2 regions of the Mesorhizobium abyssinicae genome follow, and region 1 is predicted to be linked to the other one. Evidence: predicted binding sites of a transcription regulator. Region 1 holds the regulator's gene; the other holds the start of a gene.
What was found. The regulator PhoB, encoded in region 1, activates phosphate uptake and scavenging genes when phosphate is short. The targets are predictions, from matches to a motif close to TGTCATNNANCTGTCAT.

Region 1 (7,683 bases):
CGTTGCCGAGCAGTTCGGCGAGACCTTCACCAAGTTCAAGACCCCGGTGGTCGAGTCCGGCGGCAGCGGCGCCGGCATCAAGGAATTCTGCAAGGGCGTCGGCGAAGACACCATCGACATCGCCAACTCCTCGCGCCCGATCAAGAAGGACGAGATCAAGTCCTGCGCCGACGCTGGCGTGAAGGATATCCAGGAAGTCCGCATCGGTTATGACGGCATCGTCTTCGCCACCGACATCAAGGGCCCGGACTGGGCGCTGGTTCCCGCCGACATCTACAAGGCGCTGGCCGCCAAGCTCGTTGTCGACGGCAAGCTGGTCGACAATCCGAACACCAAGTGGAGCCAGGTCAACCCGAAGCTGCCCGACTGGGACATCGCCGCCTACATCCCGGGTGAGAAGCACGGCACGCGCGAAGTGTTTGAGACCAAGCTTCTCGACGCCGGCTGCGACAAGGCTGCCATCAAGGCCACCGGCATCAGCGACGACAAGGAAATCGGCAAGACCTGCATCGCCATCCGCAAGGACGGCAAGGCTGTCGATATCGACGGCGACTACACCGAGACGCTCGCCCGCATCGACTCCAACAAGACCGGCGTCGGCGTGTTCGGCCTCGCCTTCTACGAGAACAATGCCGACAAGCTGAAGGTCGCCAGCGTTGAAGACGTCGTGCCTTCGACCGAGACCATTGCCAGCGGCAAGTATCCGGTTTCGCGCCCGCTGTTCTTCTACGTCAAGAAGGCGCATCTCGGCGTCGTTCCGGGCCTGAAGGAATATGTCGAATTCTTCCTCGACGACCAGATGATCGGCCCGGAAAGCCCGCTTGCCGAATACGGCCTGGTTTCGGCTCCCGACGCCGAGCGTCAGTCGCAGCGCGACGCCTTCGCCGCCGGAAAGACCATGTAATCAAGCTTAGGGCCGGGGCGCGGGATTACCTGCGCCCCGGCCTCTTCGCCCGCCGCAGTGGCGGTGGCGACCGGAGCGTGATCCCGAAATGGGACCGGACAAGATCATGCTCGAACGAGGGATTTCCCCTGGGGTGGGTTCATGTCGTCCATGCTCGTACTTGCCATAGTCGCCGCCATCGGCGTGGTCGCATTCTTCATTGGCCGCCAACGGGCCGTGGCGCAGGACAATGGCTCGGTGAAGCCGCATTCGCGCGCCCATTATCACGGCTGGTGGGCCTTCCTGCTCGCCGTCCTGCCGGCCCTCCTGCTGCTTGCCGTGTGGAACATCGGTTCATCCGTCTATCTCGAGCGCCACATCCACGCCGCCTTGCCCGAGCGCACCGCCGACAGCGCGGTCGCCAGCGAGGCGCTCGATGTCAGCTTGGTGAAGAGCCTCGCCAGGGGGCTGCGCCAGCTCGATGCAAACACCCAGCTTCCCGCCAGTTTCGCTGAATTGCAGCCGCTGCTCGCCGCCAAGGGCGTGGCGCTGGCGACGGACACCCAGGACTACATGATCCCGATCGCCGTCGAGGCGAATGCGGTGCAGGACAGGCTCGGCCTGGTCGGCGCCGTCGTCACGCTCGTGCTGTCGATCGCCGGCGCCTTTTACGCGCTCCGGCAAGTCGCGCCGCGGGCGCGCGCCAGGAACAATGTCGAGCGGCTGATGCTGTGGGGGCTGCTGGCGGCCTCGACCATCGCCATCCTGACCACGGTCGGCATCGTGCTTTCGATGCTGTTCCAGACCATCCAGTTCTTCGACAGCGTTTCGCCGGCGAGCTTCTTCTTCGGCACCGTCTGGGATCCGCGCTTCGCCGCGGCCGGCTCGGGCGGCAGCCAGGGCCAGTTCGGCCTGATTCCGCTCCTGTCCGGCACGCTCTACATCGCCTTCGTCGCCCTGCTGGTGGCGGTGCCGGTCGGTTTGATGTCGGCCGTCTACATGGCCGAATACGCCTCGCCCAAGGTGCGCTCGGTGGTGAAGCCCGCGCTCGAGCTGCTGGCCGGCATCCCGACCATCGTCTACGGCATTTTCGCCGTCGTCACGCTGGGGCCGTTCCTGCGCGATCTCTCGGCGGCGCTGACCGGCGGTTCGCCCTTCATCCAGGGCCAGAGCATCTTCACCGCCGGCCTGGTCATGGGCGTCATGCTGATCCCGGTCGTATCCTCCCTGTCGGACGACATCATCACCGCGGTGCCGCGCGCCATGCGCGACGGCTCGCTCGGCCTCGGCGCTACGCGCTCGGAGACGATCAAGCGGGTGATCCTGCCGGCCGCGCTGCCCGGTATCGTCGGCGCCATCCTGCTGACCGCCTCGCGCGCCATCGGCGAGACCATGATCGTGGTGCTCGCCGCCGGCGTCGCCGCCAATCTCACCGCCAATCCGTTCGAGGCGATGACCACCATTACCGTCAAGATCGTCAACCAGCTGACCGGCGACCTCGAATTCAATTCGCCGCAGACGCTGGTCGCCTTCGCGCTCGGCATCACGCTGTTCGCGCTGACGCTGGTGATGAACATCGTCGCCCTCTACATCGTGCGCAAATACCGGGAGCAGTACGAATGACCGATATCCCGCTGGATACGATGGTCCGGGCCGCGGCTCCCGCGCGCCGCGACATCGGCCTCAAGGCCCGCTACGCCGCCGAACGCCGGTTCCGCATCTATGGCGTGCTGGCGATCTCGGTCGGCCTCGCCTTCCTCGCCATCATGCTGATCACCATCGTCTCGAAGGGCTACACCGCCTTCTGGCAGACGACCGTGACGCTGCCGATCAATTTCGACGAGAAGATCATCGATCCTTCCAACAAGCGCGCCACCGATCCGGACGTGCTGATCAAGGCGAACTATCCCAAGCTGGCCGACAAGGCGCTGATGGCCAAGCTCGGCATCGATCCCGCCAACAAGCCGATGGCGCTGAAGCTGAAGGGCTTCCTGTCGGAGGGCGCGCGCGTGCAAGTGCGCGACATCGTCGTCGCCGATCCGTCGGTCATCGGCACCACGCGCAACGTCGACATCCTCGCCGCGGCCAATCTCGATTCCGCCTTCAAGGGCCAGATCGACCTCAACGTCGAGGAAGCGCGCCGCAAGGTCTCTGACCAGCAGATCGCCTGGATGAACCAGCTCAAGGCCGACGGCACCATGGCCGAGCATTTCAACAAGGGCCTGTTCACCTATGGCGCCTCCAGCCGTCCGGAAACGTCGGGCATGGGCGTGGCCATCATCGGCTCCTTCTACATGATGGTGATCGTGCTGCTTCTGGCGCTGCCGATCGGCGTCGCCGCCTCCATCTATCTGGAGGAATTCGCCAAGAAGAACCGCTTCACCGACCTGATCGAAGTCAACATCAACAATCTGGCGGCGGTGCCGTCGATCGTCTTCGGCCTGCTCGGCCTCGCCGTGTTCATCAACTTCCTCGGCATGCCGCGCTCGGCCGCCTTTGTCGGCGGACTGGTGCTGACGCTGATGACGCTGCCGACGATCATCATCGCCACCCGCGCGGCGCTTGCCGCAGTGCCGCCGTCGATCCGCTCGGCGGCGCTCGGTCTCGGCGCCTCCAAGATGCAGATGGTGTTCCAGCACATCCTGCCGCTTGCCGCCCCCGGCATCCTCACCGGCACCATCATCGGCCTGGCGCGCGCGCTCGGCGAGACCGCGCCGCTGCTCCTGATCGGCATGGTCGCCTTCGTTGCCGACTATCCGAAGACGCCATTCGATCCGGCGACAGCGCTGCCGGTGCAGATCTACATGTGGGCCAACGAGGCAGAGCGCGCCTTCGTCGAGCGCATGTCGGGCGCGATCATCATCCTGCTCGTCTTCCTCATGGCCATGAACATCACGGCGATCGTGCTCAGGCGCCGCTTCGAACGGCGCTGGTAAAAGAAGGCATCTGGTATGAACATCATGACCGAACAGTCTCTTGAAAACGCAGTGGGCGACAAAATGAACGCCAAGTCGAACGAAGTGATCAAGATGCGCGGCGACAAGGTCGGCGTGTTCTATGGCGAGAAGCAGGCGCTGTTCGACGTCAATCTCGACGTCCGCCTCAACCAGGTGACGGCGCTGATCGGTCCTTCGGGCTGCGGCAAGTCGACCTTCCTGCGCTGCCTCAACCGCATGAACGACACCATCGATTCGGCGCGGGTGACCGGCAAGATCACGCTGGACCAGGAGGACATCTACGACAAGAGCATCGACGTCGTCGAGCTCAGGGCCCGGGTCGGCATGGTGTTCCAGAAGCCGAACCCGTTCCCGAAGTCGATCTACGAGAATGTCGCCTACGGCCCGCGCATCCATGGGCTGGCCAAGCGCAAGGCCGACATGGACCAGATCGTCGAATCCAGCCTGAAGAAGGCGGCGATCTGGAACGAGGTGAAGGACCGCCTGCACGAGCCCGGCACCGGCCTGTCCGGCGGCCAGCAGCAGCGCCTGTGCATCGCCCGCGCCATCGCCGTCTCGCCGGAGGTGATCCTGATGGACGAGCCGTGTTCGGCGCTCGACCCGATCGCAACCGCCCGCGTCGAGGAGCTGATCGACGAGCTGCGCCAGAACTACACGATCGTCATCGTCACCCATTCGATGCAGCAGGCGGCGCGCGTGTCGCAGCGCACGGCGATGTTCCACCTCGGCTACCTGGTCGAGGAGGGCGCCACCGACAAGATGTTCACCAACCCCGACGACAAGCGCACCCAGGACTACATCACCGGCCGGTTCGGCTGATTTCCAAGCACGAGGACAGGATCATGGGTGAACATCATACGGTTGCGTCTTTCGACGAGGATCTCGGCGCCATCAGCAAGCTGATCTCCGACATGGGCGATCTCGCCCGCTCGATGGTCGCCGGCTCGACGCGCGCGCTGCTCAATTCAGACAACGCCCTGGCGCAGCGTGTGGTGTCCGACGACGCCATCATGGACGCACGCCAGCGCGAGCTCGACGACCGCGCCATCACGCTGATCGCCAAGCGGCAGCCGATGGCCAACGATCTGCGCGCCGTGGTCGGCTCGATCCGCATGGCGGGCGACCTCGAACGCATCGGCGACCTCGCCAAGAACATCGCCAAGCGCGTCGGCACCGTCGGTCTCAGCGTCACGCCGCGCGACCTTTCGCATTCGATCGACGGCATGGCGCAGCTGGTGCTGATTCAGGTGCAGGGGGTCATCGAGGAATATGCCGCCGCGGATGCCGCGGCGCTTGCCAAGCTCCGCAACGACGACGAGCGCATCGACGTCAAATACACCTCGGTGTTCCGCGAGCTTTTGACCTACATGATGGAAGATCCGCGCAACATCACCGCTTGCACGCATCTGTTGTTCTGCGCCAAGAATCTGGAGCGCATCGGCGACCATGTCACCAATATCGCCGAGAACGCCTACTACGTGCTGACCGGCCAGCAACTGCCCGCCAATCGTCCGAAGCTGGACGAGACGGCGATGTCGGCGCCGGCGGCCTGAGAAGAAGGGTGACGGGCCGATGATCGCGCCACGCATCATGGTGGTGGAGGACGAGGAGCCGCTGGGGGTGCTGCTCCGCTACAATCTTGAATCGGAAGGCTACCAGGTCGAGGTGGTGACACGCGGCGACGAGGCCGAAATCCGGCTGCAGGAAAACGTGCCCGACCTCCTGGTGCTCGACTGGATGGTGCCGGCGGTTTCCGGTATCGAGCTCTGCCGGCGTCTCAGGATGCGGCCGGAGACCGAGCGGCTGCCGATCATCATGCTGACGGCGCGCGGCGAGGAAAGCGACCGGGTGCGCGGCCTCTCCACCGGCGCCGACGACTATCTGGTCAAGCCGTTCTCGACGCCGGAGTTCATGGCGCGCGTCAAGGCGCTGCTGCGCCGCGCCAAGCCGGAAGTCCTGTCCAGCATGCTGAAGGTCGGCGACATCGTGCTCGACCGCGAATCGCATCGTGTCTATCGCAAGAAGAGCGAGATCCGGCTCGGTCCGACCGAGTTCCGCCTGCTCGAATTCATGATGCGCCATCCCGGCCGCGTGTTCTCGCGCAGCCAGCTGCTCGACAATGTCTGGGGCGAGACGATCTACATCGACGAGCGCACGGTCGACGTGCATGTCGGCCGCCTGCGCAAGGCGGTCAACAATGGCCGCATGCCTGACGTCATCCGCACCATCCGCGGGGCCGGATACGCGATCAGGGAAGATTGACGCTCAGGCCACGTTCTTCCCGGTGGCGCCGCCTTTCACCTGCACGCCCGGCGCGAAAATCTCCTGGTCGACGAAGGTCAGTGCGCGCATGGCGCAGCCTTCGCGGATGAGCGGCAATTCGTTCGGCTCGGTGTCGAAGGAGATCGACTTCGAATGCTGGCCGCCGGCGGTCTGGGCGATCGCCTCGCGCAGCGCCGGCTCGATCAGGTCGAAGGCGGCGGCGCTGACGCCGACCATGGCGACGGGAGCTGGATCGATCAGCGCGAACAGGCTGCCGAGGCCGTAGCCGAGCGCCTCGCCGGCCTTGCGGTAGGCCTGGCGCTCCGGGCCGTCGCCGGCGCGCGCCCTGGCGGCGAGCGAGCGCATGTCGGCGTCGCTGACATCGACCGGCTCGGCGTCCTCGCCCATCTGCTTGGCATTGCGCCAGATCGCATAGTTGCCGGCATAGGCCTCGACGCAGCCGCGCCGGCCGCAGCGGCAGAGCGCGCCGCCCGGCCGGTGGATCATGTGGCCGAATTCGCCGCCGGAGGAATGGGTGCCGGTGAACAGCTCTCCCTTCAGCACCAGCCCCATGCCGATGCCGTGCGAGAGCAGGATGGCAATGAAGTCGTCGCGGTACCGCTCGGGATCGCGCCACTGCAGCGCCACCGCCATCATGTTGCAGTCATTCTCCATGGTGGCCGGAACGCCGAATTCGGCTTCCAGAATGTCGGCGAAGGCGATGTCGGTCTGCGGCGTGATCGGTGACCACAACATGGCGCGGGCATGGGTGTCGGTGATGCCCTGGATGCCCATGGCGATGCGGGCGACGCCGCGGACGTCGAGGTCGGGATCCTCGAAACGGCGCCGGACGATGGCCACGCATTCGCCGATCAGCTCGTCGCGCGGCATGATCGCCGTGTCGAGGCGGCGCTGCTCCTCGGCAATGACCTGCCCGGCATAGTCGATGACGGCGACGGAAAGGAAGTTCAGCGACAGGACCACCGTCATCACCGCCGTGGCTTCCGGATTGAGGGCAAGCCCGACCTGCGGCCGGCCGCGCTTCAGCGAAACAGCCTCGTTTGGCTTGCTCTCGGTCAGGATGCCTTCCTGGATCAGGTCGGACGAGATCGCCGAGATGGTCGAATGGCTGAGGCCGGTGGTGGCGGCGATCTCGGTACGCGACGGCTGGCCGGCGCGGCGCACGGCCGAAATAACCATCGCCCGGTTGCGTCGGCGCAGATCGTCGTGGCGGATTCCAACCGACATGCTTTGCCTTCCTCCCGGTCGTCGCGGCCGTTTTTGATTTCGAAGGCCGTCGGCGACACCGTATGAATAGTGGCAGAAGCGGGCCAGCCTGTCATTTATTTATTCCGGAGCTCGAAAAAAATTCGCCGAGGCCTCGGAATCGCTCAGAATCGTTGTTGACAGCGCTCCGCCGTTGGATCATATTTTTTTCGAGGCTCGAAAAAAAGCCTCTATGCCGGCCTCAGGGCCAGTCTGGGTCGCGCCGCAATGGCGCAGGGAGGAAATCATGAAGAAATTCGCAACCGCCATGCTGGCGGGTGTCGCCTTGTCGTTGACGCTCGCGTCGGTCGCCGA
Region 2 (7,683 bases), on a different contig from region 1:
TTCCTGAGAAGTTCTACCCGCTCGTCAGTCCAGTTCATGAGACCGCGCTCCTGCTGAGGCGTGCGGCGATCGGAATCCATTCCCGTCCCGGCTCCCGCCGGGCAGACAACACCACATATATCGGGTGATTAGGTCCGCCGCACGAAATCTAGTTATTTCTCGACTACAAATACCTCATGCGCTGACTCGGTGACAAGAGTCCCCAGGGCAACACGAATCGGTTTTTCCGGTTTTCCCCAACTTGCCGGCTGCTTATGAACCGGCATGCCGTCGGGGGCGTGCCGCGCGCCTATGCGCGACGTTTTCGTTGACTTCATGGCCGAAAAACACGATAAGCCGCAAAGGCCGCCGCTTTGGCGGCTTTTTTGATTTTCCGGTTCCGGAGACGCATATAATGAGCGGTTCGGCGCTTTACGAGACCTTTGCTCGCGCACCCCTGGCCTTCGACCGCGGGGAGGGGACCTGGCTGGTCACCGACAAGGGTGAGCGATATCTCGATTTTGCCGGCGGCATCGCCGTCAATTCACTTGGCCACAGCCATCCGCATCTGGTTGCCGCGCTGACCGAGCAGGCGGCGAAGCTCTGGCATGTCTCCAACCTCTACGAGATTCCGGAGCAGCGCCGGCTCGGCGAGCGGCTTGTCGAGGCGACCTTTGCCGACAAGGTGTTCTTCACCAATTCGGGCGCCGAGGCGCTGGAATGTGCCATCAAGACGGCGCGGCGCTACCATTTCGTCAAGGGCCATCCCGAGCGTTTCCGCATCGTCACCTTCGAAGGCGCCTTCCACGGCCGCACGCTGGCGACGATCGCCGCCGGCGGCCAGTATAAATATCTGGAAGGCTTCGGCCCCAAGGTCGAAGGCTTCGACCAGGTCGGCTTCGACGACATCGACGCGGCCGAGAAGGCGATCACGCCGGAGACGGCCGCCATCCTGATCGAGCCGGTGCAGGGCGAGGGCGGTATCCGCCCGGTGCCGACGCAGTCGCTGAAGCGGCTGCGGCAGCTTTGCGACCAGCATGGCCTGCTTCTGATCTTCGATGAGGTCCAGTGCGGCATCGGCCGCACCGGCAAGTTGTTTGCGCATGAATGGTCCGGCGTCACCCCGGACCTGATGGCGATCGCCAAGGGCATCGGCGCCGGCTTCCCGTTGGGCGCGTGCCTCGCCACCGACGAGGCTGCGGTCGGCATGACCGCCGGCGTGCACGGCACCACCTTCGGCGGCAATCCGCTGGCGATGGCGGTCGGCAACGCGGTGCTCGACGTGGTGCTGGAGGAAGGCTTCCTCGAGGATGTCCAGCGCAAGGCACTGCTCCTGAAGCAGGGATTGGCCGGCGTCGCCGACGAGTTCCCCGAGGTCCTCGAAGGCATCAGGGGAACCGGCCTGATGCTCGGCCTCAAATGCGTGATGCCCAACACCAAGGTCAACATGGCGCTGCGAGACCAGCATCTGCTCGCGGTTCCGGCCGGCGACAACGTCATTCGCCTGCTGCCGCCCCTCACCGTCACCGATGCCGAGATCGGCGAAGCGCTCGACCGCATCCGCGCCGGCGCCCAGGGCCTGGCGGATGCCATCGCCTCGGCCGCCGCGAAGTAGTTCCGGAACCATTGCCGATGTCCGTTCGCCATTTTACCGACCTGTCCGCCGTTTCCGAAGGCGATCTGCGCGTCATGCTGGACGACGCTGTGGTGCAAAAGGCCAGGCTCAAGGCCGGCGAGCGCACCAAGCCGCTCGAGGGCAAGGTGCTGGCGATGATCTTCGACAAGCCCTCGACCCGCACGCGCGTGTCCTTCGACGTCGGCATGCGCCAGCTCGGCGGCGAGACCATCATGCTGACCGGCACCGAGATGCAGCTCGGCCGCTCCGAGACCATCGCCGACACCGCCAAGGTGCTGTCGCGCTATGTCGACGCCATCATGATCCGCACCACCTCGCATGAGCGGCTGCTGGAGCTGACCGAGAACGCCACCGTTCCGGTCATCAATGGGCTGACCGACGACACCCATCCGTGCCAGCTGATGGCCGACATCATGACCTTCGAGGAGCATCGCGGTCCGGTGGCCGGCAAGACCTTCGCCTGGACAGGCGACGGCAACAATGTGCTGCATTCGCTGCTCGAGGCCTCGGCGCGTTTCCGCTTCAACCTCAACGTCGCGGTGCCGGAAGGCAGCGAGCCGGACGAGAAGCACATCGGCTGGTCGAAGGCCAATGGCGGCAAGCTCAACTTCACCCGCTCGGCCGAGGAGGCCGTCCATCAGGCCGATTGCGTCGTCACCGACTGCTGGGTGTCGATGGGCCAGGAACATCGCGCGCGCGGCCACAACGTCTTCCTGCCCTATCAGGTCAATGCGGCGCTGATGGCGAAGGCAAAGCCGGACGCGCTGTTCATGCACTGCCTGCCGGCGCATCGCGGCGAGGAGGTGACCGACGAGGTCATCGACGGACCGCATTCGGTGGTGTTCGACGAGGCCGAGAACCGCCTGCACGCCCAGAAGGCGGTTTTGGCCTGGTGTCTGGGAGCTTGATCTCCGGAGGTGTGATGCCTATCTGCGGCGCATCACGCAAATCGAGCGCGTTTGGACGCATGCACCCCAAAGGGTGGCATGGCCGCGCCCCGGAGCTTTGTCATGTTGGAAACCCGTCAAGTGACTGAACATCACCCGCAACTCGGCGAATTCGGCTACGCCGGCGACGATCACGTCGTGCCCTTCGAGGTCGCGCCGCTCGACGTGCGCGGCCGCACCGTGCAGCTCGGGCCGATGCTCGACGCCATTCTTGCCCGCCACGACTATCCCGAGCCGGTCGCGCGCCTGCTGGCGGAAGCCTGCGTGCTGACGGTTTTGCTCGGCACCTCGCTCAAGTTCGAGGGCAAGTTCATCCTGCAGACCCGCACCGACGGGCCGGTCGACATGCTGGTGGCGGATTTCTCCACCCCGCATGCGCTGCGCGGCTATGCGCGCTTCGATGCCGACCGGTTGCAGGCGCTGGCCGCCGCCGGCGAGGTCTCGCAGCAGACGCTGCTCGGCAACGGCGTGCTGGCGCTGACCATCGATCAGGGCGTTCACACGCAGCGCTATCAGGGCATCGTCCAGCTCGACGGCTCCTCACTTGAGGAGGCCGCGCGCACCTATTTCCGCCAGTCGGAGCAGATCCCGACCGACATCAGGCTGTCGGTGGCCAAGCTGGTGACGCCGGGTCCCGGTGGCGCCCGCGAGCAATGGCGCGCCGGCGGCCTTCTGGCGCAGTTCCTGCCGAAGGCGCCGGAACGCATGCGCGTGCCGGACATTTCCGGCGGCGACGGCGATCCGCGCGAAGCGGTCCATGAGCCGGCCGACAATTCCTGGCAGGAGTTGCTCGCGCTGCTCGGCACCATCGAGCCGACCGAGCTGATCGATCCGACTGTCGGTACCGAACGCCTTCTCTACCGGCTGTTCCACGAACACGGCGTGCGCGTCTTCGGCGGCGTGCCGGTTGCCGACCAGTGCTCGTGCTCGCGCGAGAAGATCCGCGGCATCCTCGCCGGCTTCTCCGCCCAGGAGATCAAGGACAGCACCGAGGAGGGCGGCATCCATGTCGCCTGCGAGTTCTGCTCGACGCAGTACGACTTCGACCCGGCAGAGTTCGCCGCGGCTCAATAGGGTCACTTTCCAGACTAAGCGCGTCGCCTGATCTATTTCAGCTCGACGCGCTCTAGGCGCCGCACCGATCTCCGCGTCAAATGAATTCCTGGAGGTGCCTGCGGACATCCGAGGCTCGTTCGACGGGAGCCATGTGGGTTTCGTCCCCGAGCACCATGAGCTTCGCGCCGCTGATCGCGCTCGCGGTAGCTTCCATCATCCCGCCGAAGAACTGGTCCCTTTCACCGCCGAGGATCAAAGTCCTCGCCGAGATGTTTCGGAGGTCTTCTTCCGTCACATCGTCGTCGAGCATTGCTTGGAGATAGCGGACGATCGTACTCGGCGCCCCCATCCGCGCAACCAGGCTGCGTGCTTCGAACCTCAGTCGAAGACGCAAAAGAAGGTTCAGCCAGGGCCGCCGGAACACCGTTGCGAATTCCTTCAGCAAAGCGCGAAATTGTCCGGCCTGTGCGAATTGCATCTGTTTCCTGAGCCGCCTCTTTCCATCGGCCGAAAAGCCATGCGCGCTCGCCAGCAGGATCAGCTTGCCTACAAGGTCCGGGTACCGCGCGGCCACCTGCGTGGCGACAACGCCGCCATAGGAAATGCCCATTAGGCTCGCTGGCTCCTTGAAGTCGGCGCTGATGATCTCCGCGATGTCTCTGGCCATGCCCTCGAGCGATGGATCGGCTTTTGGTGCGGGATCGTAGCCAATCAGCACGAAGCTCGTGTTGGGTGGAAGGATACGGATGAGCCGTCCGGCATCCTTTTCCAGTCTGGATGGCCAGGGTTTCATCATGAACCCCTGACCGCCGTTGATGATGAGAAGGCTTTCCGGTCCTTGTCCAACTCTTGCGAACGGCAGCCGACCCAGAAACAACCCTGTTTCAATTCTGTGCATCAAGCCGCTGCCTGGCGTGCGGTTGGGGTGGCGGCCAAGCGTACGCGGCCACTAGTTCACCGTCCGCCGCGTGCCCGGCAGGTCGAGCGAGAAGGCGGGGATGGCGACGTTGAACGTCTCGCCGCGCTTGTTTCGCATCGTATAGTGGCCGACCATGATGCCCGACGGCGTCGAGAGCGGGCAGCCCGAGGTGTACTGGTAGCTGTCGCCGGGATTGAGTTCGGGCTGGTCGCCGACGACGCCGGCGCCGCGCACCTCCTCCACCCGGCCGCTGCCGTCGGTGATGTGCCAGTAGCGCGAGAGCAGCTGCACGAATTCGTCCGAGCGGTTGTCGATTGTCACCTGGTAGCCCCAGACATAGCGGTTCTCCGAAGGATCGGAGCGATCCTCCAGATAGAACGGCCTGACCTGCACTTCGATGTTGCGCGTGACGGCGCGATACATGAGCTACCCCAACAGTTCGGGAACTTTCGGCGCACTCCGCTGTCGGGTCAACGATGCGTGACGCCTGTCCCTTCCGCCTTATGCGCACGTGCCGGCAAACAATGTCATTTAAGTGACACACGACAATGATGGTGTGCACGGACCGTGCTGGGCGACTCAAGCGCTCTGTCGACCTGTTCAAGATGGCCATCTCCTGGCCGGCTTTTCCGGAGTGACCAGATCTCGATGGAACTGATCGCCATGGCCGCCGCCCTGCTTTCCATAGCCCTGCTTCTCTCAAATCTCGCCAGCATCCTGCTTGCTGCGCGCCGGCTGAAGCCGCCGCGCGGCATGGCCGCGCCCGTGGGCAGGACGCCGCCGGTGTCGATCGTCATTCCCTCGCGCGGCATCGAGCCGTTTACCGCGGAGACGCTGCAGCGCGCCTTCACGGTCGACTGGCCGCGCTACGAGCTGATCTTCTGCGTCGCCCATGCCGACGATCCGGTGATCAAGCTGATAAACAGGGCAATTGCCCGGTTTCCCAAGGTGCCGGCCCGGCTGCTGGTCGGCGACGACCGCGTCAGCGCCAATCCGAAGCTGAACAATTGCGTCAAGGGCTGGGAGGCGGCGCGCCACCACTGGGTGATCCTCGCCGATTCGAACGTGCTGATGCCGCGCGACTATATCCATAAGCTGATGGCCGCGTGGAGGTCCGATACCGGCCTCGTCTGCTCGACCCCGGTCGGCTCACGGCCGGCTGGCTTCTGGGCCGAGGTCGAATGCGCCTTCCTCAACACGCTGCAGGCGCGCTGGCAATATGCCGGCGAGGCGCTTGGCCTCGGCTTCGCCCAGGGCAAGAGCATGCTGTGGAACAAGCCCATGCTCGACGCCAATGGCGGCATCCGCGCGCTTGCCGCCGAGATCGCCGAGGACGCCGCGGCGACCAAGCTGGTCAACGGGCTCGGCCTTCGCGTCCATCTCGTCGCCTCGCCCTTCGAGCAGCCGCTCGGCGAGCGCAGGCTTGGCGAGATCTGGTCGCGCCAGGCGCGCTGGGCGCGGCTGCGCCGCGTCACCTTCCCGCTGTTCTTCGCGCCCGAGATCCTGACCGGTGCGGCGGTGCCGCTTGTCCTGGCACTGGTAGCGGCGGCCCACGTGGGCATCAGCCTGCCGGCCACAACGCTTTGCGTGCTGGCACTCGCGTACCTGCCGGAATGCGCCCTCGCATGGGCCAACGGCTGGCACCTGTCGCCGCGCACGGTCGCGGCGATGATCGTGCGCGACGCGATGCTGCCGGCGATATGGGCGCGCGGCTGGCTGGGCGGCGCCGTCGACTGGCGCGGCAACGCCATGACCATCGGCACCAAGGTGGCCGAACTGGAAGAGACGCCCTCGAGCGCCTGACCGGGCCTCCGCCCGGGTCCCCTATTTCGCCGCCTTCAGCGCCTGCTCGACATCGGCGAGCAGGTCGTCCGTGTCCTCCAGGCCGACCGAGAGCCTGAGCGTGCCCGGGCCGATGCCGAGCTCGGCGCGCGCTTCGTCGCTGAGGTTCTTGTGCGTGGTCGTCGCCGGATGGGTGATCAGGCTCTTGGCGTCGCCGAGATTGTTGGAGATCAGCACGATGTCGAGGGCGTTCTGGAAGGCGAAGGCCGCCTGCTTGCCGCCCTTGACGTCGAGGCAGATCAGCGTCGAGCCGCCCAACATCTGCTTCCTGACGATCTCGGCCTGCGGATGGTCGGCGCGGCCCGGATAGATGACGCGGGCGATCTCCGGCCGTTCGGCGAGGAAGTCGGCGATCTTGCCGGCGCTCTCCGTCTGCTGGCGCACGCGCAACGGCAGCGTCTCCAGGCCCTTGAGCAGCGTCCAGGCATTGAACGGCGACAGGCTCGGCCCGGTGTGGCGGAAATAGTCGTGCAGGTTCTCGTCGATCCACTTCTTGTCCGACAGGATGATACCGCCGAGGCAGCGCCCCTGTCCGTCTATGTGCTTGGTCGCCGAATAGACGACGATATGGGCGCCGAGCTGCAACGGCTTCTGCTGCAGCGGCGTGGCGAAGACGTTGTCGACGATCACTCTGGCGCCGATCGAATTGGCGAGCGCGGCGACGGCGGCGATGTCGACCACTTCCAGCGTCGGGTTGGTCGGGCTTTCCAGGAAGAACAGCTTGGTGTTCGGCCGCACCGCCTTTTCCCAGTTGGCGATATCGGTGCCGTCGACCAGCGTCGCCTCGATGCCGTATTTCGGCGCCAGCGTTTCGACCACCCAGCGACAGGAGCCGAACAGCGCGCGCGCCGCCACGATATGGTCGCCCGCCCTGGCGCTGCACAGCAGCGCGGCGCTCACCGCCGCCATGCCGGAAGCCGTGGCGCGAGCGTCCTCGGCGCCTTCCAGGGCGCACATGCGCTTTTCGAACATGTCGACCGTGGGATTGGCGTAGCGCGAGTAGATGAAGCCCGGCTCCTCGCCCTTGAAGCGGGCTTCGGCGGCCTGCGCCGTCTCGTAGACATAGCCCTGGGTGAGATACATCGCTTCTGATGTCTCGCCGAAGCCGGAACGCAGCGTTCCGCCATGCACGAGTGCCGTCTGAGGCTTCCAGTCACGCTTCTTGGTCATCGCTCTACTTCCAGATACAAAAAAAACCGGCCGCGAAAAGTCGCAACCGGTCCATACGGCCTTGCGGCCCGACGGTCCTTTAGCGACTTGTTTAACGTGGCTGCAAGCCGACCGGCCAAATCACCACGGGATAA

Region 2: the regulator PhoB is predicted to act here: its motif matches at 5,063-5,079, upstream of PU724_RS08255 (ceramide glucosyltransferase).

Annotation. Positions count from the first base shown of each region.
Region 1 covers NZ_JARAKC010000006.1:249,239-256,921, reverse strand. Annotated here, with positions in the region: gene PU724_RS16095 (substrate-binding domain-containing protein) at 1-904, shown strand, start outside; gene pstC (phosphate ABC transporter permease subunit PstC) at 1,046-2,506, shown strand; gene pstA (phosphate ABC transporter permease PstA) at 2,503-3,819, shown strand; gene pstB (phosphate ABC transporter ATP-binding protein PstB) at 3,835-4,659, shown strand; gene phoU (phosphate signaling complex protein PhoU) at 4,683-5,393, shown strand; gene phoB (phosphate regulon transcriptional regulator PhoB) at 5,413-6,102, shown strand; gene PU724_RS16065 (ROK family protein) at 6,106-7,350, opposite strand; gene xylF (D-xylose ABC transporter substrate-binding protein) at 7,616-7,683, shown strand, end outside.
Region 2 covers NZ_JARAKC010000003.1:31,550-39,232, reverse strand. Annotated here, with positions in the region: gene PU724_RS08285 (GcrA family cell cycle regulator) at 1-38, opposite strand, end outside; gene PU724_RS08280 (aspartate aminotransferase family protein) at 395-1,594, shown strand; gene argF (ornithine carbamoyltransferase) at 1,612-2,523, shown strand; gene PU724_RS08270 (Hsp33 family molecular chaperone) at 2,602-3,636, shown strand; gene PU724_RS08265 (alpha/beta fold hydrolase) at 3,713-4,516, opposite strand; gene apaG (Co2+/Mg2+ efflux protein ApaG) at 4,568-4,960, opposite strand; gene PU724_RS08255 (ceramide glucosyltransferase) at 5,186-6,340, shown strand; gene PU724_RS08250 (O-succinylhomoserine sulfhydrylase) at 6,362-7,549, opposite strand; SAM riboswitch at 7,609-7,683, opposite strand, start outside.